DNA from 3 places in the Desulfosporosinus burensis genome. Region 3 is predicted to be linked to each of the others. Evidence: riboswitches for the same ligand, from Rfam matches in the RefSeq annotation. Region 3 holds a riboswitch; each other region holds the start of a gene.

Region 1 (10,229 bases), on a different contig from region 3:
CGCTATCAAAGAAGCCCAAGGGGATGATCATCCATTAATCGTCCGCCTCAATGGGGCCGAACTTATGGACGCGCATGGTGGCAACACAGAGGATGAATGTTTTGAACTCATGAAGATGGCCGGAGATGCCGGAGTAGATATGATCAGTGTAACCGTCGGTTGGCAAGAAGCACCGGAATCTTCCATCGGGCGGGATGTTCCTCCCGGTCACTGGAACCGTCTAGCCATCAGGGCCAAAAAACTTTTACCGAATATACCCATAACCTTCGGGGTACGGTTACCTAATCCAGTGATGGCCAATCAGAACATTGCCGATGGCGAATTCGACTATTGGGAAGTTTGTCGGCCAATGCTTGCAGAGCCGGAACTTTTGCATAAAGCAGCAGAGGATCGCCTGGATGAGGCAAAACATTGCTTAGGCTGTATGAATTGTCTAGCCCGACTATTTAGAGATCTACCTTATCTCTGTACCAATAATCCTGCCTTAGGCCATGAAGTTGAACCGGAATACCATATTACTCCGGCTGTGGTTAAAAAGAAGATTATGGTTGTCGGAGCAGGGCCAGCAGGGATTGAGTGCGCAATAACCGCAACTAAGCGAGGGCATGATGTTACAATTTATGATAAGAGTGACAGCATCGGCGGTGGTCTTGTAGGCTATGCAGCCTATGACATTGCCAATAAAGAGGACCTCCAAAGCCAAATATCCTATTATAAAACCATGCTCGATAAGTTAGGAATCAAGGTCAACCTCAATACCGATGTAAACCCCAAGCTTATGAGAAGTGTTCTTCATCAATATGATGTCGCAGTGCTTGCCGTGGGAGCTGGAGTTGATATGAGTGCCATCCCGGTACCGGAACAAGAAGGGGTATTAGTAATGGCTGCCGATGTTGCTAGAGGAAAGGTTAAAGTGGGGCAAAAGGTGGTCGTATTAGGGGGCGGCAAGATTGGTTTGACCTTGGCGGAAGGCCTTACTCAGGAGGGTAAAGAAGTCACCATTGTGGAAAAGGAAAAACGCATTGCCGGCGATGTCATCCCCACTTGGAAATGGCGGCATTCCTCTTGGATAGACCAACTGAAAATAAGGACCTTAACTCTTTGTAAACCGATAAAAATCGGAGCAGGTGGAGTAACCGTCGTCAATGACAAAGGGGAAGAGATTTTTGTCGAGGCAGATACGGTGATTGTTGCCTCACCCAGAAAGCCAAATCAAGAGTTGTTCCAAGAGTTTGAATTTATGGTTGATGAGTTACACGGGATTGGTGATGCCTTAGTTCCCAGGGGACTCTTACAGGCTATTCATGAGGGATATCGTTTAGGCGTACGGATTTAGATGAGAGATACGGGGGTGAGCTATCGTGGTATCAACAGTCTACGAAACGTTTTTAGATGCTGAAAGCTGGCAAGCCATACTTGACCGCAGGCAGGAGATCTTTACCGATATGCTACCAGGAGCCAGCTTAGGGATATTGCCCAAAAAAGAGTTTGAATCCCCCGTTGGAACCATGTTGATCTGGCGAAGGCAAGCCGATAAAATGATAGTTGATTACCAATCCTTTACAGGTTTTCAGAATGCCAGTGTAGACCTATTGATGATAGCTGATGATGCAGCCCTAGAGTCCCTGCAGAGTAAAGCACAAGATAATCCCTTTCATGAAATGAGAGAACAGATTCGCCAGGGCAATATCCTCTATTATGTCATGAAAAACAAGAATGAACTACTAAACTTAGGCTATGAAGAGTTAGTAGAGGTTTTAGGGATTCCAATTCTGGGGGCTTGTCGTTAACCTTGAAACTGTCTGGGAGAGTTTTGAGTAGGCTTGAAGGAGCAGTGGTAGAAATGATTTTTTTAAATCCAAGTGGGGCCCCGGAACTCGGCTGTAGTGAGTGTAGTTGCCGTTGGTATGACCGTTTAACGAATAGTTGCTATGAGTGTGGCCAGGTAGTTTCGGAGGAAGAAATTGCGGAATATCAGGCAGCTTTGGAATTGTTTTATGCCGAAAGAGGCATTAAACCTTAAATCGCCTAAGGAGGAGTAAGCTTGTCAGAAGTAAATGCTGATGTTATCAAGAAGCTGGAAAGAGATTGGCGTTCCATGATTTTCATTTCCCATGATTTTTTCCATCGCTGGAGAATGGTTCTGGAGGAAAAATTTGGAGCAGAGGAAACCGTCGCCTTAGTAGATCGCTTTTGGGAATCAGTTGGAGAGGGAACTGCGGAAAGTTATCTCAAGCGAGGACGAGATACTGCGGACCTAGAACAAATAGTCAATGCCTTTGTGCGAGCTAGTCTGGTCATGGGTGAAAGAGCTAAATCGGTTAAAGAAGGAAATGACGTTCTCCTCATCCATGATAGCTGTCCGTGGGTAGGTTCTTACAAGGATTACGGAGCACCGGGACAATGTCAAGCAGGGTGTGACAAGTGGTTTGAGACGGCGCTCAAGGTAATCTCACAGGATTTCACTGTCCGAACAGATAGCTGTTTGGCTTCTGGTGAAAGCACCTGTACCCGACGCTACTCTAGAAAGAATAATGGATAATTAGTCGGAGGGATGAAAGCTGGTGTGATTATTAGATCAGCCAGCTTTTCCTTATATATCTTAAGTGATTTTACGTAGTATACAGTGAATTGACTAATTAAGTATATTCAAAATCAGTAGCGTTGCATCAAACTAGATCGAGTCATGTCAATAAAGAAAATGCTTTCTCTATAATTACTTAATATACCATTATTGGTGTATACATCCATGTGGTTTTTCCTCCCATAGGCCAAAGGAGCGTTGACATAGAAGGTAGTTCTTTTCCACATTTTTACATAATATAACTTTAGGGGATAACGGGATCGTAGGTTAAATCATTGAGCCAATCCGTCTCTTCATTCATAATCTGATGCTCTGTCATTTTGTAAATACGATCATAGTTGATTCTCCGAGAACCGTTTCCCCATTTTCGCCGAAGCTTTTCTAGAAACGAATCATAGCTTTCAAATAAACAAGAGATAACGCTTCTTTGCAAATTCAGTAAGTCTCTTTTATCCTCGATTTCAAGTTTTAGAAGAACGAGTGCGCAATAAGTCATGAGTGCTAAAAGTAACTGGTTAATAACTGATGTCTCACTTGTGCCGTAAAAATGTTTGATCTGAGCGTGTTGTTTCAGCCACTTAAAGAACAGCTCTATTTGCCAGCGATACCGGTAAATCTCACCAAATTCCTCGGCACTTCGATTAAAGTCATTCGTGACGATGGAAAAGGGTTCGTTGACCGAATCATCAATGGTAATGACACGAAGTTTATGCTTCATTTTTCGGCTGTTCGTTCCAAGAATAACATCAACGTCTTCTTCAATTGGACCATCTTCTTCAACGTTTCGTTGTCCAAGAAACTCAACCACAGCATTCTCTTTAAGGCGAGTTACAAATCGAATACCCTTTTCACAGTAGTCATCAAATAGTTTGTAATCCACGTAACCCCGGTCAAAAATATTAAGGGCGTCAGTATCTTTGACAATCAGTTCATCCAGTTTCTTCTTGTCTGCCGTCTTTGCCGGAGTAATAATCACTGCGTCAGGGACAGCCATTCCGTCGAAACTTAGTCGCAGATGCATTTTGATTCCGGCCTTGGTTTTTCTAAACACAGCCCAAGGATACTTAGAAAGGCACAAGCTTATCGTAGATGCATCAATCATGAACAGGTTTCCAAGGCGTTGCTGGATCAGTCCGAACCCTTTTTTCTGAGCTACTTCGTTTAATAGGTTTTTAAAAAGCATTTCCGAGACTCTAACAGGAAGAGTTCTAAGTCTTCGTGAAATTTGACTATGACTAATGCTTTCTAAGCCAATGGTACGACTGAAGTCATTACTTTGAACACTGGCACTGATTTTTCGTAAAGCTTTAAATTCTTGGAGTTGAGCATTACTGATAAGTAACGCGAGTTGGTTTGTTTTAAGTTTTTGGACTCGCTTATCAAGGTCTGGAACTTCTTGATGAATTTTAGTCCAAATATTTTTAGAAAAAACCGGTTGAAACAGTTGCATAAATGTGGATTTTGTAGTATTCTTGCCTTGCATTTTTTATCTCCTTATGATTAGAGATTTGGGCAAGAACTACCCTAACTCTAATTATAAGGCTTTTTTTATGGTTTTGACAGGAATAATCAGGGATATCTGCAGTTTACGCCATTTTCCGTTGGTTTTCTTTGTAACATAGAATTTGACTTTTGCGTAAAAGCTTTATGCAACGCTACTGATTCAAAATATTAACCAAAGTATTTCTCTAAGCATCTGCCATTACAAAGCCTAAGAAGCGCGTTATTAAATCTTTGACGATTACAGATCTAATAATGAATATGTAATCGAGCAAAAACTAAAAAAAAGCTAGAATTTAATCTTGTAATCTTAGGCATCTTGCATTAAAATACAGATAACTAAATATTCGTTTGTTACTGGTGCCCTTGAATGAGGGAGAATAGGGAACTGGGTGAAAATCCCGGACGGACCCACCACTGTAAAGAGGAGACTTATGCATTGCCACTGGGAAACCGGGAAGGCGTATAACGTTGATGATTCTGAGTCAGGAGACCTGCCTGTAACGTATTTAAGAACATGGATTAAGGTAAAGTTCATGGTCAATCTTCTTTCCAACCTTGAGTTGAGAAGAAAATTGACTATGAACTTTTTTATTTGACTTTTTAGAGAATGGGGTGAAACGATTGGGATACCAGGGTCGAGATGTTGAGGTTGTTTCGTTAAACAAGGCACAATATTTAGTGGCTTCCTGTGATTCCTGTGGTGCCATTGGTATGAAGGAATTAGATACATATCAGGTTCCCTGGTCTATTACAGGAAGGTTAACGACAAGAGTCGCTTTGTTAGAAGTCCTTTCCACAGGGGCTGTGCCAAAATTAATGACGGTGGCGATTTCTAATGAGCCGTACCCGACAGGAGATGAAATAATAAAGGGGGTGAACGATGAACTAGAAGCTGCAGGATTAGAAACTCTACCCATGGCGATCAGCACAGAAAAAAACATGACGACTCAGCAAACCGGTCTCGGAATTAGTGTGATCGGGGTGGCTGAGAAAAACAAGTTGCGTATTGGAACAGCCCAATCAGGAGATGACGTCTATTGTTTAGGCTTGCCTAAAGTTGGATCAGAGCTCAATAATCCAGAGGATCCAGAAATTGTCCAAGTCAAAGCTCTGCAGTTCCTCTTAGAGATCTCAAGTATTCATGACATCATTTCTGTAGGGTCAAGAGGGATACGTTTGGAAGCCGAACTACTTGCCTCCACGATAAACAAGCGATTGCACGTTGATTCAACTTGTCCTCTCGACTTGGATAAATCTGCTGGACCTTCGACCTGTCTTATATTTTCTTCTTCCGCTTTATTATCACAATCATCACTAACACCACTATCATTTCCGACATCTCTATCATCTACATCATCTACATCATCAAGGACGTTTGATCATGTCCTTTCATCAAAGTTTCCTTTATTACCTTTAACGAAAATCGGTACATTGTACTAAATTTAAGGAGGAATTGTTTATGAATAATTTAGAAACAGAACAACAGGACATAAAACTCTCCGCTTGGAGTGTCAAAAGACTATCGATTATGGCCATTTTTATTGCTTTAAGTGCTGTGGGATCACTGATTAAGATCCCAAGTCCGGTCGGAACTATCGGTATGGATTCGGCACCCGGATTTTTCGCTGCACTGGCCTTTGGAGGACTTACGGGGGCGATTGTCATTGCTTTTGGGCATTTGCTGACGGCAGCGGTGATCGGATTTCCTATGACGATTCCGATCCATTTATATATTGCTTTACAAATGGCCTTATGGGCTGTGGCCTATCGCTGGGTGAATGAAAAGCTCGGTTTGATTCCGGCTGTTATCGTCGGAATTATCCTGAATGGGGTTGTATCATCTTTTGCCATGCTGCCGTTGATGGGTATGGGAGGGGTAATGGGCTTGATGCCTTTTCTCGTCGTCGGGGCAGCTCTCAACGTGATTATTTCGGCAGTAGCCTACAAAGCAATTAAGGGAAGTCGACTCATTTAGGTGATGAGGTGAAACCGTGGAGACTGTAGATGCTGCAGAAGCTGCAGAAGCTGTAAGAACCGTAGAAATCGTGGAAACCGTAAAACCCGTTGAAAATGCTATCGAACTCCATAATATTTCTTATTGTTATCCGAACGCCCAAGAACTTAGTTTGAAAAACATAAGCTTGACCGTGGAAAAAGGAAAATTTATTGTCTTAATGGGATCCACAGGGGCGGGAAAAACAACCTTGAGTTTATGTCTAAACGGTCTAATTCCCCAGCTGCTGGAAGGAAAATTAACAGGACAGGTGAGCATAGCAGGCAAAAATGTAGGGAAAACTGCAGTTCAGTCGATGTCCAAAGTTCTTGGGCTTGTCCTACAGGATCCAGAGACCCAAATTATTGGTCGAACGGTTGAGGAGGACACCGCATTTGGCCCTCGCAATTTTTTAGTTCCCTTCGATGAGATTAATCTGAGGGTCGATCAAAGCTTAGAAAAAGTCCGCTTAAGAGGATATAAGCAACGTTTATCTGAAGAACTCTCAGGTGGAGAAAAACAACGCTTGGCGATTGCCGGTGTGCTCGTGATGGAACCTCAAATTTTGGTGCTGGATGAACCAACTTCAGAACTCGATCCGATAGGACGATCAGAAATCTATCAAACGCTGGATGATCTAAGACGGAAAAAGGATTTGACCATTTTGTTAGTTGAACACTCCAGCGAAGAACTGATTCACAAGGCAGATGAGGTCGTTGTCCTTAAGCAAGGGGAAGTCTTCTGGAGGGGACTGCCGACTGAACTCTTTCGCGATCTTCCCCTCTTGAGTCAGTTGGGGATAAAGCCGTTACCCGTCAGTCAGCTCGGCTGGGATTTTTACGAGAAGGGCTGGATTTCCTTTGCTGAAATCCCTTTAGATATTCCGTCTGCGGAAAACATAATTAGAGCGTTGTTACCCAAATACGGACATTGGCACAAACATGGGCATGGGCAAGCGCCAGGTCAAGGAGAGATAAAGAATCGCCTGTTTAAGCAGGAACCATATTGGTCAGAAACAGAAATCGCAGTTCAAGTCAGCGATCTATTTTACCAGTACAATTCAAGCCAGCCCGCTTTGCGAGGAATTAATCTGACGATTAAAACTGGAGAGTTCGTGGCTTTCATCGGGCAAAACGGTGCTGGAAAAACAACTTTAGCTAAACATTTTAATGGACTTTTAAAACCAACCCGAGGAGAGATTATCGTTGAGGGAATGAATACTTTACAGTATGATACGTCTGATCTATCAAAAACCATCGGGTACGTCTTTCAAAATCCTGATCATCAAATTTTTTCCGCTACTGTCGAGAAAGAATTAGAATTCGGGCTTAAAAATGCAGGCTACAAAGGCCAGGAAATCAAACAACGAGTGGATGAGGTCCTTCAGTATACTGGGTTAGAAAGATACCGTAGTGTTCATCCGTTTAGTTTGGGTAAAGGAGAACGGCAAATGATTGCCGTGGCTTCAATTCTTGCCTTAAAGCCTAAACTGCTAATCATTGACGAACCGACCACTGGCTCGGACTGGGCAGGTGTTCAGTCAATGATGGCTTTGATAAGTAAACTCCATGCTGCAGGGACCACAATTATCATGATTAGCCATGATATGGACTTAGTTGCCCAATATGCCAAGCGGGTCATAGTCATGAAAGAGGGCGGGATTATGTTAGATGGTACCCCTGGTGATGTTTTTTCTAAGGAACAAATACTGCTCGACTCTGCCATTATTCCACCCCAACTCTGTAGGCTCTCCTCGCAATTGAAGGATATTTTAGGTCATAGAACCTTCATCGAATCACGTGAGTTTATAGCGCTGTTCGAAAGACTGGAGCAGAAGGGATGTTATTAGAGCACTTACCGGGAGACACGTTGATCCATCGTCTGGATGTACGGACCAAAATGTTCGGCTTCTTAGGGTTTATGATTCTATCGTTTCTATTCCAAGATCCAAGATTTCAACTCTTGATTGTTTTCTCGACAGGGCTTTTAGCCATTTGGATTAAAATCCCGTTGCGAAAGATCGGAAGAATGCTGGTTCCCTTGATTCCTATCATTATTTCGATTATTCTAATCACAGGATTTACCTTTACACCTGAGCGCTTTGAACAGGTTTCTAGCCAAGCGATCCTCTTTTATGCCCTGCCAGGAGACAGATTAGGGGCCACTTTGGGGGGATTTTTGATGGGCTCTACGTTTATCTTGCGTCTCTTTAGTATGATGATCGCTTCTTCTGTCTTGACTTTGACCACGTCCATGGATGACTTCACCCAATTCTTTCATAAGATGAAGGTTCCCGTTGAGGTAGCCATGATGCTGACAACGGCGATACGATTTATTCCGACCCTGGATAAAAAACGCAAGCAAATTTTAGAGGCTCAAAAGGCACGTGGGACAAAATTCAAAGAGAAGGGGATCATCGGTTCCCTCCAATCCTACCTTCCGATTATGATTCCTTTGTTTATCAATTCGATTATGATGGCCAATTCGCTTTCGATGGCAATGCTCAATCGAGGGTATGGTTTGAACCGGAATTGGACATCGATGCGCGAGCTAGCATTTACCCCAAGGGACTATTGGACAATTGCTTTTGTTGTTATGTTATTGACGTTGGCACTCTTTGTTCGATTCCAACTTCAACTAGGAGTTTTATAGGCTTAATAAATGGTTTAGTGAAGGTATTAATGTTTAAAGATTAGTTGCAACGAGGCAGCACATGGCTTATACTTTCTTTCAATAATCAAAGTAATGAAAATTACTTTGATTAATTTGAAATGTGGGAGAGAAATTATGGCGCGAGAAAAAGATCGACATACTTGGCGCGAAGGATATACCACAGGTAGTTGTGCAGCGGGTGCAGCCAAAGTAGCCTGTCTGCTCCTTAGAGGGGAAAGTTTAGCTGAGCGGGTAGAGATTCCACTACCGAATTCGGCGCGCTTAACAATGCCCATCCATGGGGGTGAATCTGGATATCCAGAAGCGAGGGCAAGCATTCTGAAGAACGGTGGAGACGATGCGGATATTACGCATGGGCTTGAGATTCAGGCGATCGCACGCTATATTTCCCCTTTAGGAGAGGTTCACATCCGTGGGGGCCAGGGGGTTGGGACTGTCACTAAAAAAGGATTGGCCATCTCGGTTGGGGAAAGTGCCATTAACCCGGTTCCAAGGAAGATGATTTTTGAGGCTGTTCGGGAGGTCTTTCCTAAAGAGGAACTCGAAATTATGATCAAGGTTCCTAACGGAGAAACTGCTGCCCTGCGTACTCTTAATCCGAGGCTAGGGGTCGTTGGAGGAATTTCAATACTTGGGACAAGCGGAATAGTCCGACCGATGTCCGAGGAGGCGTTTAAAACCTCGATTCTACCGGAGTTGGACCAGGCAGTAGCCTATGGGCACAAAACCATAGTTCTCACTCCAGGGCACTATGGGTATCGAGTGGCAACTGAACGTTTTAAAGTCCCGACTGAAGCTGTGATCCAGATGAGTAACTTTGTTGGCTATCTATTAGAAGAAGCTGCCTACCGGGGGATTGAACAAGTGATTCTCGTAGGGCATATCGGAAAGCTCATTAAAGTTGCAGGCGGAATTTTCCATACCCATAATCGTGTGGCAGATGCCCGAATGGAAATCTTACTTGCTCATGCCGCGCTAGCTGGGGTTAATCTAGACACCTTAAAACATCTGGCAGAGTTTCCAACGACCGAAGGGGCCACCTCAGAACTCTTGCTCCTTGGAGAGCAAAAATTGTTCCATCATCTGGCAAACTTGGCGAGTGAAAGAGCCCAAGCATTTACCTTTGGACGTCTAAGCGTTGGTACGATCATGACCTTATTAAACGGCCAACCAGTTGGCTGGGATTCGAAAGCTCAAAGGATCGTTGAGGAACAACGTTGGGCGTGGTCAATTGAGACCTGAGCATTTGCAAAACGTGTTCACTCTAATTGAACCGCAACCAAAAACAGGTTTGGCTTTATTTTTAAAAGGTCAGAATATGCTAGACAATCCGTCTATCATATTCTGACCTTTTATTTATGATGATTTATTCATTCCGGAGATACTAATAAACTATTAAGATCGAAGGGGTAATCGCAGTTACGAGAAAAAGTACTTTGCTAAATGGCGGTATGACTCTGCTAATTAGGTTTTTTA
Region 2 (10,229 bases), on a different contig from region 3:
AACAAATCTTCCCTTGTTTTCGGCAAAGGAGTAGAGGGCGGTAACCAACCTTTTTCCACCAACCCACAATGCATTTCTATCAGCCAAGGAAGGGCCAAATCAGCACGTTCAATAAGTTCAGGACGCAGGAATAGTTCACCAGGTGCTCCTTGAGCAATGATTTCTCCACTAGACATAATAACTAACCTGTTGGACCAGGAATAGGCTAAATCGACATCATGAGTCGATAGGATAATCATTTTACCCTCAATACTCAACCTTTCCAGAAGCTGCATGAACTCCTGGGAGTGACGAGGATCCAGCCCGGCGGTTGGTTCATCAAAAATAATTACCTCTGGTTCCATCGCCAGAACGCCCGCGATAGAAACACGCTTTTTCTGACCGTAACTTAATAAATGAGTTGGCTTGTCTTCAAGGTCTGTGGTTTCCGTATCTGTCAGGGCTTGTTTAACTCTCTCTTTCACTTCTTCTTCCGCAAGTCCCAGATTGAGAGGACCAAACGAGATATCCTGATACACACTAGCAGAAAACAACTGACTATCCGGATCTTGAAAGACAATTCCCACCTTCTTGCGTAATTCGATCAGGGCCTTGTTTTTATAGGAAATATCTTGTCCTTGGTACTTTATAGAACCTGAATTAGGACGATAAATCCCGTTAAATTGCATAAATAAAGTGGATTTTCCAGCTCCGTTCGATCCCAGAATGGCTAGTTTTTCTCCCTTTTGAACATGCAAATTCATATTTCGCAATGCCTTTGTGCCATCTGGATAAGAATAATCCAAATCAACGGCTTCAAGTATGAGTTCTGACAAACGTATTACCTCCAAAATAAATTCAATAAGATTAAAGGAATCTCCAATCCAGTGATAATAAGATAATTTTTGGGGCTAACAGGACGTTTCTCGGTAAGTACCTTAATCTCTCCAGAGTAACACCGCGCAGCCAGGGCATTGTAAAGTTCTTGGGATTTCACAAAAACTTTCCCTAACAGAGCTGAAAAGAGCCGACTCAACGAACGATAAGAACTTTTCATAGAGACATAGCCTGAACGAGAAAGCTGGGCCCGACGAATCGTGGTGGCTGTTTCCATAAAGACAAAGATAAAACGATAAATGAGCACCATCAATTCGGTGATAATCACAGGAACCCTCATTTTATTGAGTACGGTAATGAGCTCCGTCATTGGAGTGGTTAGGGCCAGAAAGTAAAGACAAGAAACTGCTCCGAGCGATCTAAGAAAGAGATGAACTGCTGTGATCAGATCTGGGTAGTGTATACCTACTGTTAGACCATACATGGTTTGAGCTAGCCAAAATCCCGAAGGATTGGACGAGACTGAAAAAGCAATCGTTAAAACGCTGATCAGGAGAAACGAAAGCGGAACAAGCATCAGCTTGACAAAAACTTGGGCGGGGATGCCTGCTTTGATGACTATCCCCGCGGCCATTAAAGCTAAGACAATCAGAGGGGTAATGACCGTGGGAGCCGTTAGACACATTACCATGGTCATCATGGCAAAAAGAGACTTTTCCGAAGGGTGAACGGCTTTTAGATTATTGCTATAGGCGTAACTATCTATGTCAATCACGTCTGATCTCTCTTTCTATTTCCTTTCGAATACCCGATATAATAAAAGACGAAACCGCTTCCCAGCGCGGCCTGCAAGGCAAACAAGAACGATGCAACTTCTCCGCTCGGTGGTTCCCACAAGGGTTTAAACCAAGGTTGATAATTGGGGTTGAACGTACTGATCGCTGTTGATGCTTTATCATCAGCTCCGGCAAATTTCGCATCGCGCGCTATAAAAAGCGGAGCAAAAGACAGTACAACAACCAGAACTAGTAAAAGCCCATTCTTAGTCATCAGTTTCATGCCTTCACCCCCTGTTTTCTGGTGGGTAATTCTTTCCCAGTAAATACGCCTAAAAATCCCAACTCTTTTTGATTGTAAGCACTAAGGATATTAATGACCATAACGGTGAGGATACCTTCGCTTATGGCTAAGGGGACTTGAGTGAACGCAAAAATGCTCATGAATTTTAGTACGGAAGCCATTACTCCGCCCGAAGCTGCGGGAAATGCTAGCCCCAGTTGGAAGGATGTTGTAATGTAAGTCATCAGATCACCTATTGTAGCTGACATGAACACAGATAGCCATAGGGGAGTTTCAGTTTCTTGGAGCCTTTATAAATACCGTAAGAGACAAAAGGGCCAACAATTCCCATAGAAAACGTGTTTGCCCCTAGGGTCGTTATTCCGCCATGAGCGAGTAGAAGTGCCTGAAAGATTAAGACAATCATTCCCAAGACGGTCATCGCAGTAGGTCCGAATAGTATGGTACCTAGACCTACTCCTGTCGGGTGCGAACAACTACCCGTTACGGACAGAATTTTCAAAGCTGACAAAACAAACGCAAAAGCTCCGGCCATACCGAGCAACATTTTTAAACTGGGGTGGAGTGTTACTGTTTTCTTAATGGAACGTACTCCAGCGATAACAAACGGAATCATGGCCAGCCACCAGAAGGCGGCCCAATTGAAAGGTAAGAATCCTTCCATGATATGCATGCCATAAGCATTATCAGGAAAGACGATATAGATAGCCAAAACGTAGGCTATTAATAAACTGATCTGTTTTATCATTATGAAGATACGTATCATCATCGACCTCTTTCATTAAATATAAAGAGACAACCTAATACTCTATTCCCTCTCGCGCCATTATACCTTTTTCCAGGGGATGCTTGCGGGCAGTTATTTCCGAGACGTAATCAGCTAACTCGATCAGCTTTGATGGGGCATCTCGCCCTGTCAGAACGAGTTCCAATTTTTGCGGCTTGATCTTAACTATCTCGACTACTTCCTCCAGAGGCAGAAACCCGCTATTCACAGCGGCCATAATCTCGTCCATGATAATCAAATCCCATTCACCGCTCAGGACAGCCTCAATAGTAGGTTTAGTCCAATCCGCATTTCTCCTTTTATTCCTTCCATTTCTTCATCTGCCATTCCCCAAGTGAATTTGTCATTCTCTTTGTATTGAAAGAGCTGAAAGCACGGTCCTAAACTAGCGATGACTTTCATTTCTCCCGTGGCCCATCCCTTTAAAAATTGAACCATGAGGACCTTAAGTCCCTGCCCATACGCCCTGATTCCCAACCCGACTGCCGCTGTCGTCTTCCCTTTCCCTGCACCAGTATAAATATGGATGAGCCCTTGTTGCATGCTTATTTCTCCCTCCACTCTCACTAAAAAAATAAAGAGACAACCTCACATCACTAATCATAAAGACAGCAATGAATCGGTTGTCTCGGACGGCGCGTTCTCTTCCGCTTTCAAGTCGCATTCGCATTTTTGAAAGCAGATCCCGCTTGAACAAGACTTTTACCCTTAGGTCAGTTTCCCTCGGGAAACCAAATTTGTACCCATAAAAATATATAAAGCCCTCCAAAACATGAAGGGCTGAATTAAATAATTCCTGCCACCCATCCATCGTGAGTAAAGCATATGAGCAATCAGGTCTCCTGGCTCAGGTTCCTCGTTTAGTGCCTCCTTCCCAAGTTTCCTCAGTGGATGTGGCACAAACTCCCCTTTACAGTGGCGGGACCGCGCCGGATTTAAACCGGCTTCCCTGTTATGATTTTTCGGTTAAGAAAAATCCCTTGCTCATCTATTAAATTTGCAAATTAAATGTATCACAAAAGCGATACATCGTCAAGTGTCGTGAATTTACATCCATCACCACGGCAGCCCCAGATTTTGCATTGGGATTAGTGTTCTTTTGAACATCTGCAATAACTTGATCGAGGCTTTCTTCCACAACCCTTTCTTTTTGTTTATAACATCGTTGAGTTAAACTTAAATTATGCTTGTTCAGCAGCTGGCAAGTAAATGGTGAAAACTGCTCCATGATCGGGTTCACTTTCAACTGATACTTTTCCGTCATGCATTTCAATTATTTTTTTAACAATAGAAAGTCCTAAGCCCGTGCCGGTTCCACGCCTCGATCTAGATTTATCGACCTTGTAAAACCTTTCCCAAATATTTGACAGTTCTTCCCGGGGAATGCCAAGTCCGGCATTTTTTACGGCTATAAAAGCATGCCTATTCTTCATACCCAACGTTACACTTACTTCACCACCCACTTCTGAATGGTTAATAGCATTGTCCAATAAATTCGTAAGAACCTGTTTAAGGCGATCAATGTTTCCCCGTACGATAATAGTTTGCTCTGGCGCAATTAGCGTTAAATTAATTTCTTTAGAATTGGCCATATGTTTTAAGCGCTCAACGGTAATTTGAACAAGTTTATTCATGATTACATATTCCATTTCATCAAAGGTTTTAGTGGCTTCCATTCCTTTTAAGTCGAGTAACTCATCGACTAGGCGTCTGAGACGCTGGGATTCGTCAATAATGTTATTCAGATAGAGTTGCTCCTGTTCCTTTGACTTAACTAGCCCATCCAACACTGCCTCCGAAAAGCCCTGGATAACCGTTAAGGGCGTGCGCAACTCATGTGAAACATCAGATAGTAGTTCCTGCCTTAAACGATCAATTCTCTCGATAGCCTCAATTTTTTCGCTAAGCTGACTTGACATGCGATTAAACGAGCGCGCAAGCCGCCCTACTTCATCATCGGAGGTAACCTCAATTTGCCTGCCAAACTCACCTTCTGCAATACGGCGTGCAGTTTCTTCCATTTTTTCAAGGGGCCTTATCATCTTTCGGGATACAAGCATACTTAACACGGTCGCTAAAAAGATCCCGATCAACGTTCCTATCAGAGCAATTCCCCAAATGTTGTTAACATGATGCTTCATGCTTTCTAGAGGACTGAAAATAACCACCAACCCAATAATCTGCTTATCCTTTTTTAAAGGAACAGCCACAAGAAACATCTCTTCACTGATTCCCCTGATCTTACCGGAGAATACAACATTTTCACCACCGAGGACTCTCTCTTTAAAACCAGGCTCTAAAAGCAAATTGCTCGGCGACTGATCATTGGCCGGTTGACCATACAAGATGTTTCCATCTGTATCCAGGATTGCAGTTTTAGCACTTAATACCTTAGCTAAGATCTCCAACCTTTTGTCGATAGCGATGCTCTCTGTATCTTCATACTTATTAAAAATTAAGACGACCTCTTCCGCCTCATTGATGAAAAGCTGGGCGTGTTGATCATAGATGACAGATTTAATCTGTTGTGCTTGTATCACTACTAAAAATAGAAAAACCCCTAGTACTATAAGCACAATTGCCAACCAAAGCTTGTTTACTAAGCTATTTCTTATTGACCACTTAATTCGAATTTGTAACCCACCCCTCTAACCGTTTGGATAAAGTCCTCATAACCAAGCTGATTTTCAAGCTTAGATCTTAAGCGATTGATGTGGGTGCAACCTAAGAACAATCAGATATATTTCAAAATTTATACTGAAAGGAACTAGCTCAATGTCTTCACAATTTTTTCTTAAGGTTGTATCGCATTGGCTACCAATTCCTTCCCCGTACCCGATTCCCCTTGAATAAGTACCGTAGCTGGCGTGAGAGCGACTCGCTCCACTAAGTGCCTAACCTTTTGCATTGCTTCACTGTCCACAACCATTTGCCAGCCATTACTTTGGACCTCCCCTTTAAGATAGTCTACCTGCTCACGTAGTCTTTCTACTTCAAAGGCCTTAAAGACCGTGATAAGCAGTTCTTCAATATCAAAAGGTTTCATCAAATAATCATTTAATCTGGATACTGCTCTTTAAGCCTCACAAAAGCTTGAAACGACTCCTAGCGACCCGCAACTTATTTTGACGGTTTACGGTATCGGCTACAAGTTTAATCCAAGTGCGGGGGGATATAATCTGGTGCATAATGCCTATCGGTACTCTAACCCAGGCGGTCAAATTAACGTCGCCCTTGCACAAACACCCGATTATTGTCAAATTAGAATTAGAAATACCGGGATGGGCATCTCTGAAGACGATCTTCCTTTAATATTTGAGCGTTTTTACCGTGCAGACAAATCCCGCACTCGTGAGACAGGGGGAACTGGAATTGGTCTAGCGCTGGTTCGCGAGATTACGGACCTCCATCAAGGCACGATCACCGTACAGAGTAAAGTCGGGCATGAAACTGAGTTCATCGTCAAGCTTCCGAAAGAAATAAAAGTGGCTGTGGAGTAAATCCACGGCCACTTTTTCTACTCATTTTTCTAAATCCTGTTTCCTGCTCTGATACTCAGCAGAATCTATCTCGCCACGCGCATATCGTTCTCGCAGAATATCCATTCCACTATACTCACCTAGTCCTCCTGCATGAACGTGCGAGGTCTTACGACGAAATAAATAGAGAGCCAATATAATAACCCCCATCCCGAAGATGAGGTGCATTCCTATCCCCGCCATCCCCATCATTCCATAGACGCCGCTTCCATAACCACCATAACCCCAACTACCCATCATATTACCCCAGCCACCCATCATATAAATTCCTCCTTAAAACTATTTGATAAAATACAACCTTAGATAATCTCTTTTCATTCATAAAGTTCACGCTATTTATCCTTTCTTAATGGATATTTGCTGCTTTTTCCCCGACAGTTCTTGTTTCCTCTCGAGGTATTCCTCTCTCTGAATTTCACCGCGTGCATATCGTTCACTCAATATATCCAGTGAGGTGTACGACTGAGATTGATGGCCCTCGCAGCATGACCCTCCAGCATTAGATGAACTAAACATGTAATACGCAATAAATATTAATAGGACTAAACCAATCATCATTATAACTATCCCCCTTTTAATTATTTGATGACCAATGCTGTTCTTCCATATCCTTAGTGTAACTCTTAGATACGATTTAATTATGAAAAAGTTATGAATTTCTCATGAAGATGCACATTATTTACCACTTAATTTGCCCTATATGATCGCACTGCATAAACCCGAAACTGCCCATTTCTAATCTGTCAGGCATTCTAAAGAATCATCCACAAAAAGTGCTGAGGACTATCCTCAGCACTTTAAATTGACTAATGAAATCAATTCCCCTTAGACTCTTGGCCGAAATTTCATTAACTTAATAACTCACTTCCAGTTATACGATGTCTGAATCCCCTCAAAAGAGTAGTGCTCTCCTCTAAGCATAACAAACTTATTAATTGTTAATAACCCTGTAACCAGCCTCATCAATAGCCTTTGCAAGCGATGTCCGGTCTGCGGTTCCGATAACCACTGCCTGTTTCTGAGCTAAATCGACTTCTGCTCGAGTAACTCCAGGAACTTTCAATAACGCCTTCTCCACTGAACCTTTGCAATGTCCACATGTCATTCCCTCAATTTTTATTACAATGCCATCTTGGGGACTCAAGGTATTTCCCCCAGAATTGTCTTTCTTCGAATGTCCACAGCAACCCATTTTACATCGCTCCTTTTTAATACTTAGTGATACTCTTTAGACTTCTTGTTCAATTGAGGCAACGTTTGAGCAGCACACATCCAATCACGAGTCTTAAAAATTCATCATATTACTACCTGCTTTTGCTGTCCCAGTTCCGTTCATCATCAAACTTCCTGAACTGTTAGCACCCATTCCATTGGTCATCATGTTTCCTCCAGATTGACTCATAAATTGGTTCATCTGATCAAGATTATCTTGTCCCATTAGGGCCTTAACATTCGGGTCTGAATTCATGAGATCTTGCATTGCCTTAACATCCCCTGTTTGCATAGCATCCTGCATACCCTGTGAATTGTGTAGGTTTTGCATTTCGTTCGAATTCATAAGCTCTTGGTGCTGCTCGGGTGAAAACGTTTGCGTCATAAAGCCTTGCATCTGACCAACCCAACCGTTCCCTTGTTGCTCGGTTGTTCCAGCTATAGCAGGTAATGCTACAAGCCCCATCGCCAGTGTTGCGGTTCCTAGAATTGCTGTAATTTTTTTGTTAAATTTCCACATTGTATATTCCTCCAAATTTTTATTCCTATGTTCTACCGCTTTGCGGATCTTCCATGTCCTAAGTGTAACCCAAGGTTTCGATTATCTCATGAAAAAGTTGTGAATTTCTCATGAAGGAAGGACCCTGATTTTATACTTCAGGGTCCTTCCTTCATGAGAAGACTTTATGAAATTTATTTTGCAGCTAAGGCTTCCTTAACCAAGGGTTGTAAAGCTGGATCTTTAAGCATAGCTGAGAATGTCGCTTTCATTTTAGGATCGGACATGATTTGTACCATAGGCTTATACATGGATGGATCCGACATAATACCTACCATATTAGCTTGATTTTGGTCACTCCCCATTATACCCATCATATTCTTTTGTACATTGCTATCTTTCATCATATCAACCATCACAGGCATCATTTGTGACGACCCCATTATTTTTACCATGGACTGGCGAGAATCCGGTGAACTTAAAACATTCATCATTTCAGTGGGATTACTCGTCATATATTGGGTCATATTGCTGGTGTTCATCATATCTTTGGATTGACCACCGCAACCTGCTAGACTTAAGGTGGCAATAGAAATCAGAGCTACAAACACAATCGATTTGATTTTCTTATTCATTATTTCATCTCCTACTCTTTTACTCACAGTTAATAATAACTTTCTGTTCTTCAATGAATCAAACAAGCTCAAACCGTAGGATAAGGACTCTCATATTACAAACCACGATATGAGCAGCTACCCGAGGACAAGAAGTGCAAAGAATTGTCCTCGGGCTTAATAGTACAAAATTAACTCATGTTTTCTATAAGCAGGCACCTCCTTTTTACATATCTGAAAACTCATTATTCAGCTTAGGCTAAACAATGAGCTAAACCCTTTCCTCTAAAGACTACATATTAGCAGGATATGGTACAATTCTTTCCGCTTTGTTTAGCCTTTAAAAGCGCTTTATCTGAAGCAAGAATAAGGTCATTAATCAATAGACCATCGTCAGGATAACTCGAAACGCCCAAAGAAACAGTTATCTGGGGATATGCCTGATGATCAAGTTGACTTATTTCCGACCTAATTTTTTCGGCCATTCTTAAGGCGTTCTTTTTATCACAATCCATTAGGATTAGAGTTATTTCCTCTCCACCATATCTATAAACACGGTCGCTTGCGCGGACACAGGCTTTAATGGTCTCTCCTACCTTTCTGAGTACATTATCGCCTATATCATGGCCAAAGCGATTGTTAAAATCCCTAAAGTTGTCAATATCGAGAAATATAAGGGAATAGAAACTACGATCGTCAACATCTTTAATTGCCTGATCAAAAGCCCTTCGGTTTAGGAGTCCCGTTAGACTATCCGTCATTAGGCTAGACTTCAACTGCTGGTTTAAGCTTGTTAGTTTATCATGCCTTCTATAATAAAGAACAGCCACAATAAAATTCACTACTCCAAACAAAACTCCCAATAGGATGCAATGCAAAAGAAGGTTATTGGACTGTGACATTGGCATGACATACAAGAGTACAACTGCATAAATTATCCCCGTAAATACCATAGCTATTAGCAACCATAATTTACTCATTAGGAAAAAACTCCCCCTTCTTAAGTGATCGCTAAAAGTTTCTTTTCACAATCTAAGAAAGCATCTACCACATTCGGATCAAAATGCTGGTTTTTATCCGCTACAATTCTCTTCATCGCTTCTAAATGGGAGAGTCCTTCTTTATAAGATCTCTTAGATCGAATTGCGTCATACGCATCGCAGAGGGCGAAAATCCTTGCCTCCAAAGGAATCTCCTCCCCCGCTAGTCCCTCGGGGTATCCTTTACCGTTAAATTTTTCGTGATGATATGCGCATATATTCATCCCCATTTCGAGAAAAGACTCCGTTAAATGGTATTTTTCAATCGTCTCTCTGAGTACATTTTGACCAGTAAGTACGTGTTGCTTCATTTCATCGAACTCTACATCCGTCAATTTGCCATTTTTCAATAAGATAGCGTCGGGTATAGCTACCTTACCAATATCGTGCAACGTTGCCGAGTAATAAAGATTGTCTAAAAAGTCACGAGTAATAACCTTTTTAAACTTTTTATGTGTGCTTAATTGTCGGGCTAAGATCACGGCATAATCTCTTGATCTTTCTAAATGCTTCCCTGTCTCTGGATCACGCCCCTCTGCCAAAGTGGCCAGTGAAAAGACAATAGCTTTTTGTGTGTTAATCGTCTTTTTTAAGACTGAAAAATTCGTTAGGACGCTGAACACAACTAAGCTGAAAAATAAC
Region 3 (10,229 bases):
TATATATTGTTAAGTGTACATAATAGGTTTCTCGAGGGAAACCGACCTGCAGGGTAAACGTCTTGTTCAAGCGGGATCTGCTTTCAAAAATGCGAATGCGACTTGAAAGTGGAGGAGAACGCGCCGTCCGAGACAACCGATACATTGCTGTCTTTATGATGAGTGATGTGAGGTTGTCTCTTTATTTTTTATAGGAGTGGAGGGAAAATGTAAGAGCGGAGTTTCAGTGAAGGCTAGGTTTGACAATAGATTGAAAGGGGTCGATGATTATTATGAATCAACGTATGATTAAGCGGATCAGTTTATTAATAGCCTACGTTTTGGCTATCTACATCGTCTTTCCCGATAATGCCTATGGTATGCATATTATGGAAGGTTTCTTGCCTTTCAACTGGGCTGCCTTTTGGTGGATCGCTATGATTCCTTTTGTTATTGCGGGGGTACGTTCCATTAAAAAAACGGTGACACTCTACCCTAATTTAAAGATGCTGCTCGGTATGGCAGGAGCCTTTGCTTTTGTTTTGTCTGCTCTGAAAATTCCGTCAGTAACTGGTAGTTGCTCTCACCCGACAGGCGTGGGTTTAGGTACCATTCTGTTTGGACCTGCGGCGATGACCGTTTTAGGAATGATTGTCTTGATATTCCAAGCACTTTTACTGGCTCATGGAGGAATAACGACCTTAGGCGCAAACACGTTTTCTATGGGGATCGTTGGCCCTTTTGTCTCTTACGGTATCTACAGAGGCTTAAAAAAGCTGGGCGCTCCCCAATGGCTCTCGATTTTCATGGCGGCAACGTTAGGGGATCTAATGACCTACGTTACAACCTCCATTCAGTTGGGGCTAGCTTTTCCCGCGGCATCAGGCGGAGTAATGGCTTCTGTACTCAAATTCATGAGCATTTTTGCGTTCACTCAGATTCCTTTAGCCATTAGTGAAGGTCTACTTACGGTAATGGTATTTAATATCCTCACTGCTTATAGTCAAAAAGAGTTGCAGGTTTTAACTGCCTTTACAGGCAAAGCGTTATCCTCCATTAAGCGGGGGGTGAAAGCATGAAACTCTTTACTAAAAACATTATAATCCTAGTATTTGTTGCTATATTGGCCTTTTTCCCACTTTATATAGCGCGTGATGCCGAATTCGCTGGTGCTGATGCTCAGGCATCCGATGCGATAAGTGAGTTCAACGCCGATTACACACCTTGGTTTGAGTCCTTTTGGGAACCTCCGAGCGGAGAAGTTGAATCGTTTTTGTTTGCCTTGCAGGCTGCGCTTGGAAGCGGATTCGTCTTTTATTACTTAGGTTATTCGAAGGGTAGACACAAAGCTGATCATCAATCTCTCCAGTCAAGAGATTGATCAGATGAACGCCAACGTAGTGATACCAATATCAATTTCAAACCCATAGGGCGGGTGGCCATTTCCGGCTTCCCCGCCCGAGTTTTATCCCATACACATTAGGATTTATAGAATTACACTTGTTTTTATAACGGCTTTGGAGGCTAACAAAAATGATCATGTTATTGGGAGAAACGGCGGCAGCGCGTGAAATCAGTGAGTGTCTTCAACATAGGGGGATTGAGTTTAAACGAATACTTACTTGGAAGGGCAAGGTATTTTTGCAGACTCCTTCCTTAATTCTTGATGCCAGCCATCCTTCCAGCAGTGTAAAGTTGGCCTCTTTACGCCAATGGTCTGAGCAACAGGGCATTCCTTATCTTAGGTTAGAAAGACCAGAGACTGTCATTCCAGACAGCTTATTAATATATCCAGTTTGTACGTGGGAGGAAGCTCTGCTTCAGTTAGAATTGCGAGCCGGTGCAATTCATGAAGCAAAAAAACGAATAGTAACGATTTTCGTGACGACGGGCAGCCACCAACTGGAAAGCATTGTGCAAAGCACCTTTGCTCGCTCTGCTCGTTTAGTTGTTAGGGTACTTCCAGAAGGGCGCTTAGTCCAAAAATGCCAAATGATGGGCATTTCGCCTAGGGATATCGTAGCTATGCAAGGGCAATTTTCTAAAGAGATCAACAAGGCGCTATTTAAATTCTATGGAGCAGATATTTTATTAACCAGAGATAGTGGGTCTGCCGGTGGGACAGATACGAAGATCTCAGCAGCCTTAGAATTGGGGATAGAGACAGTCCTCGTGAAAAGAACCAAGACGAATAATGGTTTAATTGTAAATAATGTCCAGGAATTACTGGATTGGGTGGATACGAATAGTACAAAATGTAGATGACATTAATCCGTCTGTATCAAGGCTTTCAGTCGCACACTATCACTTATAAATATTTGCAATGACATGGGCCACTGGGATAAGGAACAATTGTCCCATTAGGGTTCCTATTAGCTTGGCGCTCATCAACATAACGACAAGCGCTTTGACATCTTCATAGGGACGATTCCCCTTTAAAGCCTGATCAGTAATGATAGAAGATTTAGGGTCAACAAAGAGCATAAATATAATATTTGCTGCACTGTTAATTACTCCTGCCGAAGCTGAAGCCGCTAAGCGATGCTGAGCATCAACAAGTAAAGCAGCATAATAAGCTGACATCACCCCTATGGTGTAGATTCCGGTGACAAGAGAATTGAGAGCTATTAATTGAATAGGTATTCTCTTAAACGGCAGATTATTTACCATCTTTTTTGAAGGTAAAGTAACATTCTCAATAAATCTACGGATACTGCGAAATTTCAAAGCGTCCATTACAACAAATGGTACAGACCCAGACCGTTCAAGATTTTTTACAGCTCCGGAAAAAAAATTTAAAAAAGTGGGAGTTAATACTATGCCAAAAAAAGTTCCTACCGTCGCTACCCAAATGATCTTGCGTATGGCAGGAAGAGGGTCGATAGTTTGATTAATGGAACTATCCATCAAACCTCCAAACAAAGGAGCTTGCAATGTATGTGCTGTAAGAGAGATTAGATAGAATAAGTTAAAGAGGGTATTTGATAAGGCGAATTGCCGACTTTTAACAGAATTAAGCCGCACAGAGTAGGCAAACGTATCGATTATATGAATTATAAATGTTGAAACAAATAATTGGTAAATATTGAACTGCACCAACCCACCCCCATCCTTGATATGACTATGTCAGATAGGGGATAGAAATACCCAGTGAATACATCAGTTAGTTTGACAATCAGTGCTAATAATTGTAAATTTATGTACTGACAGGGTTTACAAGAATTTAGAATTAAGGTTATAATGAGGACAATTAAATATTAGGTAATGAGTGATTTTTTCTAAGGAAAAGAATTTAAAAGGGAAGTCAGTTAAAATCTGACGCGGTCTCGCCACTGTAATAGGGAGTTGCCTCACAAAGTGTCACTGGATTTTATCTGGGAAGACGTGGGGTAATGATGAACTAAAGCCAGGAAACCTGCTCATTGCGGATCAACACAGGAACCTACGGAAGATAGGGGAGGTGTCGTTTATGTCGGGAAGTCAGCGTATATTATCCGGCTAGCGGAGTCACTATATCCCTTTACAGGTATTCTGTAGAGGCTTTTTTTGTTTCCTTGAAGGAGGCCTGACTGGTGAGATATCGAGAGAAGAATCAGGAGATGGAAGAGCACAGGCAAGCGTTGCTTGATGCGCGAGGAGAAATCTTGGGGAAGTATAATTTGGAAAAAGAGAAGAGGATTCAGTGGCTTGTGAAGTTTATAGATATTGAAGACGAACTCGAAGAATTATCCCGACGGAAAACCAATGGACTAGCTCATAGGAGATTAAGTAAATTAATTTATGAAAAATTCAGGTATCGGAGCATGAGTGCTTCGGATAAAAAGGAAGCAGGTGCAATTCCTGCACGATCCCGCCGCTGTGATGGGGAAATGTTTCGTGAAGGCCACTGGCATAGTCTGGGAAGGCGCGAAACATTGATGATCCAGAGTCAGAAGACCTGCCTGTATTTTAGACACCAACTACTCTACGAGCGATAGGGGGAGGTGTTAAAAATGCTGGCATCAATAGATGATTATCAGTATTTTTAGCCTCTTGACCGATCGGTTGAGAGGCTTCTTAATTTCTAAAGCAACGAGGAGATATTTTAGCTATAGGCATGTAGAGGGGGATAAATAGAGATGAAAAGAGATTTTCGAAAATTATATTCATGGCTGTTGATAGTTGTAATGATGCTTTCCATGTTGGTTATGCAAATTCCTTTGGCTAAACCGGCTTATGCGGCATTAGATCAGAACAGCACTATAACGCCTGTGACAGCTGTTTTTGACAAGAATTCTGCTCATCAAACCGATGTGCAAATAACGACGACTCTTAACGGAAATAATTTAAACAGTATAACCAATGGTGGAACTCCGCTGACGGTAGGGAACGACTATACAGTAACGACCGGCAGCAGTATTACCATTGGTAAAGGATACTTGGCCCAACAGGCGATAGGAACAACAACACTGAATTTTATCTTCAGTGCCGGCAATCCTCAGGCTTTGCAGATAACTGTTTCTGACTCTACACCGGCTTATTCAACCAGTTTAACAAAAATACTTACCTATTATCAAAGCAATTCAAGTAAAGCCACTTCCTGGTGGGATACGGTAGGACTCTGGGGTGCCGAGGAAAGTATAGGAACTATTTGGGACAGCAGCAAAGAAACTAGTCTTGCCGGAAATATTCTGGGAACACTGGCCAAGGGAGAGGATCCGAGCAATACTCTAAACGGTAACCTCTTGTCAAAACTGAAGGCGACACAGAACAGCAGCACAGGTGCATTCCCAGGTTCCTTCGGTCTAACTTCAAGCGACCAAATCTGGGCTATGGTTGCTCTGGATGCTGCGAAAACACAGTATGATCAAGACAAAGCGGTATCAAATTTATTGACATATCAAAATTCGGACGGAGCTTTTTTTTACTCAACAGACTACAACACTAGTGATCCTGATCAAACAGGGATGGCCTTGCTGGCTCTGGCTAACCATCAAACGGTAGCTGGTGTTCAAACTGCAATCAATAACGCCAAAGCTTATTTGAAGAGTATACAGCAGGATACAGGTGGATTTGCTTCCTGGGGAACAGATAATCCCAACAGTGTAGCTACGGTAATTTCAGGGTTGGTGGCTGTCGGTGAAGATCCTTTATCGGATGGCTGGAAAAAGAACGGGAAAACCATGCTGGATGACCTGCTCAGTTTTCAGTTAGGCGACGGGTCGTTTTACTCTCCTTATAATCCAGGAAAAACCGATGCTATGGCAACTTATCAGTCCCTGATTGCATTGGGGGATCTATTTGCCCAAAAATCAGTCTGGCAGAGGCTGCAAGAAAGCAGTCCCCAGGGAAACAATAACAGTACCATAACGCCTGTGACGGCTGTTTTTGACAAAAATACTGCTAAGCAAGTCGATGTGCCAATAACAATGACGCTTAACGGACATACTTTAACCAGTATAACCAATGGTGGGACTGCGCTGACGGCAGGGAGCGATTATACGGTAGCGACCGACAGTAGTACTGTAACCATTGCTAAAGGCTACTTAGCCCAACAGGCAACAGGAACAACCACTCTGAATTTTCTCTTCAGTGTTGGTAATCCTCAGACTTTACAGATCACGGTTTCCGATTCTACGCAGTCAGGCAGCGGAACTTCTTCGCAGCCGACTGTCCAAAGTAGTATTACTTTGACCGTTGCCGGAAAGAACGGACAAAGTATTCTCTCGTCGACAACAGTGCCATTGGAAAATGGTGATACGGCTTATTCCGTTCTGATAAGGAAGCTCGGCCAGGCGGCTGTTACTGGGTCAGGTGCTTATGTCAGCGGGATTAATGGGATTAACGCAGGTACTGATGGTCCTTCCAGCGGTTGGATGTATTCAGTAAATGGTGCTTATCCGAGTGTAAGTGCAGCGGCAATTACTTTAACAAACGGTGACGTAGTGGTTTGGCGGTATACAACCAATATGGGCAAAGACATAGGTGCTACGGATAACAGCGGTGCAGGAACGGCTACCAGCGTTAGCCCAATTCCATCACAACCAGCGGTCACTAATCCGGTTGGCTCAACTGGATCAAACGGCCAAACTAATCAGGACGCATTGGCAGTCTTAACTAATGTCACGGCCCAGCAACAGGCCGGGGCTAGACTCCCAGACAACACTCCCACTGTAAGTCCGACAGCTACCGAGCAGGTGGTTCTGAAGGCAACAGACGGAATTCAGCTGACTGTGCCGCCAGGAGCGTTAAATAATCAGAGCACTCCGGTTAAATTTACCGTCGAGATAGGTAAGGTGACGACTCCACCTAAGGCCGACACAGGTGCCACAGTACTCAATCCTCTTAAATACCAGCGTCAGTTTGGCCTTGAAAGTTCCAAAGGTGCGGTCCAGGAAGAGCCTGTTCAGTTTAATGCGCCCGTTGAAATTAGTTTCCCGATCGCTGCAGGAGATCTTCCCACCGGGGTCACTACCCAACAACTGGCCATCTATTGGTGGAATACGGCCAAAAACGATTGGGTTAAATTGGGCGGCGTTTTTGACCCGATCACCAAGACCCTATCCGTGCCTACTTATCACTTTTCCACGTATGCTGTCATGGCAGATGTTTCGAGCGTACCTCAGCGCCTAGCCGGCCTCGACCGCTTCCAAACAGCCAATGTGGTAGCGACACAGGGCTGGAAAGCTGGAGCAGACAATGTGGTTTTGGTTAATGCCTATGCGTTTTCCGATGCCCTGGCTGCCGTTCCCTTAGCTTTTAAGCTTAATGCTCCCATCCTGTTAACGGAGGCAGACACTCTTACTCCGTCAACACTGGAAGAAATACAAAAAATGGCACCGAAAAAAATTACCTTAATCGGAGGGACAACTGTCATTTCCCAGGCTATCCAAGCTGAAATGGAAAAAGTCTACGGAGCGGACAATGTGTTGCGCTACGGTGGGCTGGACCGTTATAGCACGGCAGCTCTGCTTGCCACTGCCTTGGGTACAACAGGGAAGGCCATCATTGCTAATGGTGGTGAAAATAGTTATGCGGATGCTCTCGCTGTATCCAGTTATGCTGCCAACAAGGGAATCCCGATTCTCTTCACGGAACGAACGGTTCTCCCAGATCCCACAGTTCAAGCACTGACTGCGCAAAAAGTTAGTTCCACCATTGTGGTGGGAGGAAGTTACGTCATCCCGGAAACTATCACTCAGCGTTTACCGGGAGTGGTACGCTACGCTGGAAGTGATCGTTATGCGACTGCAACGGCCATAGCCCAGGGGTTAAGTCTTAATACGGACCGGGTTTATGTAGTGACAGGTCTAAATTTTGCCGATGCCTTAACCGCGGGGAATTTGGCTGCGCATTCTTTCTCACCGGTTATTATGGTTGATAATACCATACCAGAAGCCGCTTCAAGTTTCCTAACCGCCCACAAAGGAACAACCTCCGATCTGATCATTGTGGGAGGAACAGGGATTATCAGCGCAGATCAAGAAAACAAATTGCGTACGCTAGTTCCTAATTTAGTTCAGCCTCAGGAAGGAGCTACAACCCGCCAGCAGGTGAATGAAACTATCAGTGGTTTGGCAGTCTGGGAAAAGGCTTATATCCAAGCGGCCTTTACACAAGCTGTTTCAGGTGAAATTATTGATCCCACGGTCTATAATTGGCCCACTGTCGGACTGGGTCGGCTGGACCTCTACGACGGCTTGTCCTCTTATCTGGCGGAAAACGAGAAGTACATTGGCCAAGATTGGAACTCCGTCAAACGGAAAGTGACCAACCTGGCCAGAATATGCCTGGCAGTAGAAGCAGCCAAAGGAGATCCCCGCAATTTCGGTGGCAAGGACTTGATTGCTGAGATCGCCAATTATCCTGATATTGAAGCTCAGGGTATCAATGGGCCGATTTTTGCCCTGCTTGCTCTGAACAGCGGTGCTTATAATTTACCTTCGACTGCTCAATGGACGCCAGAAAAATTATTAAAAATCATTCTGAACAAGCAATTGCCTGATGGAGGATTTTCTCTGGACGGAACGGGTGATAGTGATCCGGATATTACGGCGATGGCTCTTCAGGCTTTAGCCCCTTACTATTCAGACAGCCATCCGGAAGTGCAGGCTGTGGTGAATAAGGCGTTAGCTTGTTTAAGCGCACTGCAGGATTCGGAGGGAGGATTTAAATCTGGGGGCACCGCCAGTAGTGAAAGCGTTAGTCAAACAATGATTGCTTTGTCGTCGCTAGGGATCAATATGGATACCAACTCAATGTTCATTAAAAATAGAAACACACTATTGAGTGCCTTGCTTCAATTTAGATCCGCGGACGGTGGTTTTAAACATCTATTAACGGGGAATTCGGATAACACTGCTTCCGAGCAAGCCCTGCTGGCCTTAGCCTCTTATGTTAGATTAAAGGATGGAAAGACGTCCTTATATGATTTTCGTCCCTAGAAAACTCTGGCGGTTTCGGCTTCTTTTGATAATACCGGAGAATAGAATCATGCTCATTTGAACGCTAGGAGCTTAGAAGAATGCATCAGTGACTCTGAATGTTATATCATTTGCTGGAAGCTAAACCTGCTGTGGTAGGGGTAACGATTTAGGACAGGAGTAATAGAGTGCGTAATATATGAGGGTCCGTTAACGATTAGATAAGCTATGATCATGATCCATATGGACCCTCATATATAAGAAGATGTGTGAGGGAAGGATTATAATTTGAAAAAGCTAGCATCGTTTCTTGCCATGTTTCTGTTAGTAGTGGCTCTTCTTTTAACGGGGTGTGGCGTAGATAAGCAAGCTGCATCAGGGTTGCCTAAGGACAGCGTGAATAAGGTATCAAGCAATACTTCTCTTGGGTCAGAAAACAAAAATGATTCATCAGGTAGCAGTAAATCCCAAGTTGAACAACCCATTAAAGCAGAGCTGCCTAAAACAATAGATAGCGCCCAAACTCAAGAAAATACCCCCAAAACCACTGTGGAACCCACGACGACTATTAAAGCTAATCCTTCTGCGCAAACGCCGACCATTCAAGTGCCGATTCCAATACAACCTGAAAATACAGACAAGCCAGCAGTAACTATTGTCATCAACTGTTCTACTGCAGCTGCTAAAGGTCTCGACAAGCAGGAAAACTTTAAAGATGTCGTTCCTGCTAATGGAGTTATTTTGCCTCCCACAAAAGTAGAGCTTAAAGAGGGAGAAACTGTGTTTGATGTATTGAAGATTGTTGTTCGCGAAAATAATATTCAGATGCAGTATGAAGGTTCCAATGGAACAGCTTATATTAAAGGGATTAATAATCTTTATGAGCTTGACGGCGGACCTTTAAGCGGATGGATGTATTGTGTCAACAAATTATATGCGAACTATGGGTGTAACCAAACTAAGCTTAAAAATGGGGACACCATTGAATGGAATTATACCTGTAATATGGGCAAAGATTTAGGACAGAAGTGATCGGGAGAGTGAAACATTGAACAGAGCATTCTCAGCGTTTCATCCAGCAGTAAGCTTTGTATTTTTTGCAGTAATGGTAGCATTTACGATGCTTTTTATGCACCCGGTTTTTTTGGGGGTAACCTTCATTTCAGCCCTTATTTTTTCTTTTATTTTGAATGGGGGAAGGGGCGTGAAGTTAAGTTTCTTAGTTTACCTCCCCATGTTCTTATTAATCGCAGTTAGCAATCCTTTATTTAATCATCGAGGAAGAACAACGTTGTTTTTCTTCATGGACAATCCCATTACCTTAGAAGCTATGCTGTATGGAATATGTTCAGCGTCGTCGTTGATCGCCATTCTGGCCTGGTTCTCTTGTTACAGTAAAGTCATTACATCGGATAAATTTTTATATTTGTTTGCCAAGCTGACTCCGGCGGTAGCCCTGCTGATTACAATGACCCTTCGCATGATTTCCAAGTTGAAATATCAACTGAAAACTATATCTAATGCTCAACATACAATAGGGTTGGATCAAAGGACAGGAAGTCTAAGCGAGAGAGTAAAAAAAGGAATGAGAGTCATATCCATACTGCTGAGCTGGTCAATGGAGGATGCGATTGAAACGGCAGATTCAATGAAGGCTAGAGGGTATGGACTAAAAAATAGAACGACATTTTCACTCTTCAAATTTGATAAGCGGGATGGCTTGGTATTAGGCTTGATTAGCGTACTAGCGGGCATATGCTTTGCGGGGTATTTTTCAGGATATGGGACAATGCAATTTTATCCGTCAATCAGGCCTTTGAATTTATCACCCCAGGCTATTGTCCTATA

The links. A riboswitch is a leader RNA that binds a small molecule or an ion and turns the genes downstream of it on or off. The one in region 3 is predicted to bind cobalamin.
Region 1: another riboswitch for cobalamin. It lies ahead of ACYQ3Q_RS15820 (AIR synthase family protein); the one in region 3 lies ahead of ACYQ3Q_RS23140 (X2-like carbohydrate binding domain-containing protein).
Region 2: another riboswitch for cobalamin. It lies ahead of ACYQ3Q_RS11900 (cob(I)yrinic acid a,c-diamide adenosyltransferase); the one in region 3 lies ahead of ACYQ3Q_RS23140 (X2-like carbohydrate binding domain-containing protein).

The regions. Positions count from the first base shown of each region.
Region 1 is NZ_BAAHYN010000008.1:202,224-212,452, forward strand. It holds gene ACYQ3Q_RS15795 (oxidoreductase) at 1-1,336, shown strand, start outside; gene ACYQ3Q_RS15800 (hypothetical protein) at 1,362-1,790, shown strand; gene ACYQ3Q_RS15805 (hypothetical protein) at 1,814-2,023, shown strand; gene ACYQ3Q_RS15810 (L-2-amino-thiazoline-4-carboxylic acid hydrolase) at 2,045-2,542, shown strand; gene ACYQ3Q_RS15815 (IS4 family transposase) at 2,829-4,067, opposite strand; cobalamin riboswitch at 4,426-4,600, shown strand; gene ACYQ3Q_RS15820 (AIR synthase family protein) at 4,709-5,527, shown strand; gene ACYQ3Q_RS15825 (ECF transporter S component) at 5,547-6,062, shown strand; gene ACYQ3Q_RS15830 (ABC transporter ATP-binding protein) at 6,133-7,929, shown strand; gene ACYQ3Q_RS15835 (energy-coupling factor transporter transmembrane component T family protein) at 7,920-8,732, shown strand; gene cbiD (cobalt-precorrin-5B (C(1))-methyltransferase CbiD) at 8,868-9,995, shown strand.
Region 2 is NZ_BAAHYN010000006.1:85,884-96,112, reverse strand. It holds gene ACYQ3Q_RS11925 (energy-coupling factor ABC transporter ATP-binding protein) at 1-815, opposite strand, end outside; gene cbiQ (cobalt ECF transporter T component CbiQ) at 821-1,591, opposite strand; gene ACYQ3Q_RS11915 (energy-coupling factor ABC transporter substrate-binding protein) at 1,588-1,875, opposite strand; partial or broken gene ACYQ3Q_RS11910 (energy-coupling factor ABC transporter permease) at 1,872-2,644, opposite strand; gene ACYQ3Q_RS11905 (cob(I)yrinic acid a,c-diamide adenosyltransferase) at 2,697-2,912, opposite strand; gene ACYQ3Q_RS11900 (cob(I)yrinic acid a,c-diamide adenosyltransferase) at 2,936-3,226, opposite strand; cobalamin riboswitch at 3,499-3,682, opposite strand; gene ACYQ3Q_RS11895 (sensor histidine kinase) at 3,865-5,259, opposite strand; partial or broken gene ACYQ3Q_RS11890 (winged helix-turn-helix domain-containing protein) at 5,295-5,402, opposite strand; gene ACYQ3Q_RS11885 (sigma 54-interacting transcriptional regulator) at 5,478-5,729, opposite strand; partial or broken gene ACYQ3Q_RS11880 (sensor histidine kinase) at 5,857-6,183, shown strand; gene ACYQ3Q_RS11875 (SHOCT domain-containing protein) at 6,205-6,483, opposite strand; gene ACYQ3Q_RS11870 (SHOCT domain-containing protein) at 6,559-6,780, opposite strand; gene ACYQ3Q_RS11865 (CopZ family metallochaperone) at 7,154-7,414, opposite strand; gene ACYQ3Q_RS11860 (hypothetical protein) at 7,508-7,954, opposite strand; gene ACYQ3Q_RS11855 (hypothetical protein) at 8,128-8,568, opposite strand; gene ACYQ3Q_RS11850 (GGDEF domain-containing protein) at 8,847-9,527, opposite strand; gene ACYQ3Q_RS11845 (HD domain-containing phosphohydrolase) at 9,548-10,229, opposite strand, start outside.
Region 3 is NZ_BAAHYN010000015.1:83,075-93,303, reverse strand. It holds gene ACYQ3Q_RS23160 (energy-coupling factor ABC transporter permease) at 273-1,058, shown strand; gene ACYQ3Q_RS23155 (energy-coupling factor ABC transporter substrate-binding protein) at 1,055-1,360, shown strand; gene ACYQ3Q_RS23150 (precorrin-6A/cobalt-precorrin-6A reductase) at 1,513-2,244, shown strand; gene ACYQ3Q_RS23145 (lipid II flippase Amj family protein) at 2,284-3,075, opposite strand; cobalamin riboswitch at 3,229-3,416, shown strand; cobalamin riboswitch at 3,754-3,938, shown strand; gene ACYQ3Q_RS23140 (X2-like carbohydrate binding domain-containing protein) at 4,098-8,402, shown strand; gene ACYQ3Q_RS23135 (DUF4430 domain-containing protein) at 8,670-9,413, shown strand; gene ACYQ3Q_RS23130 (energy-coupling factor transporter transmembrane component T) at 9,430-10,229, shown strand, end outside.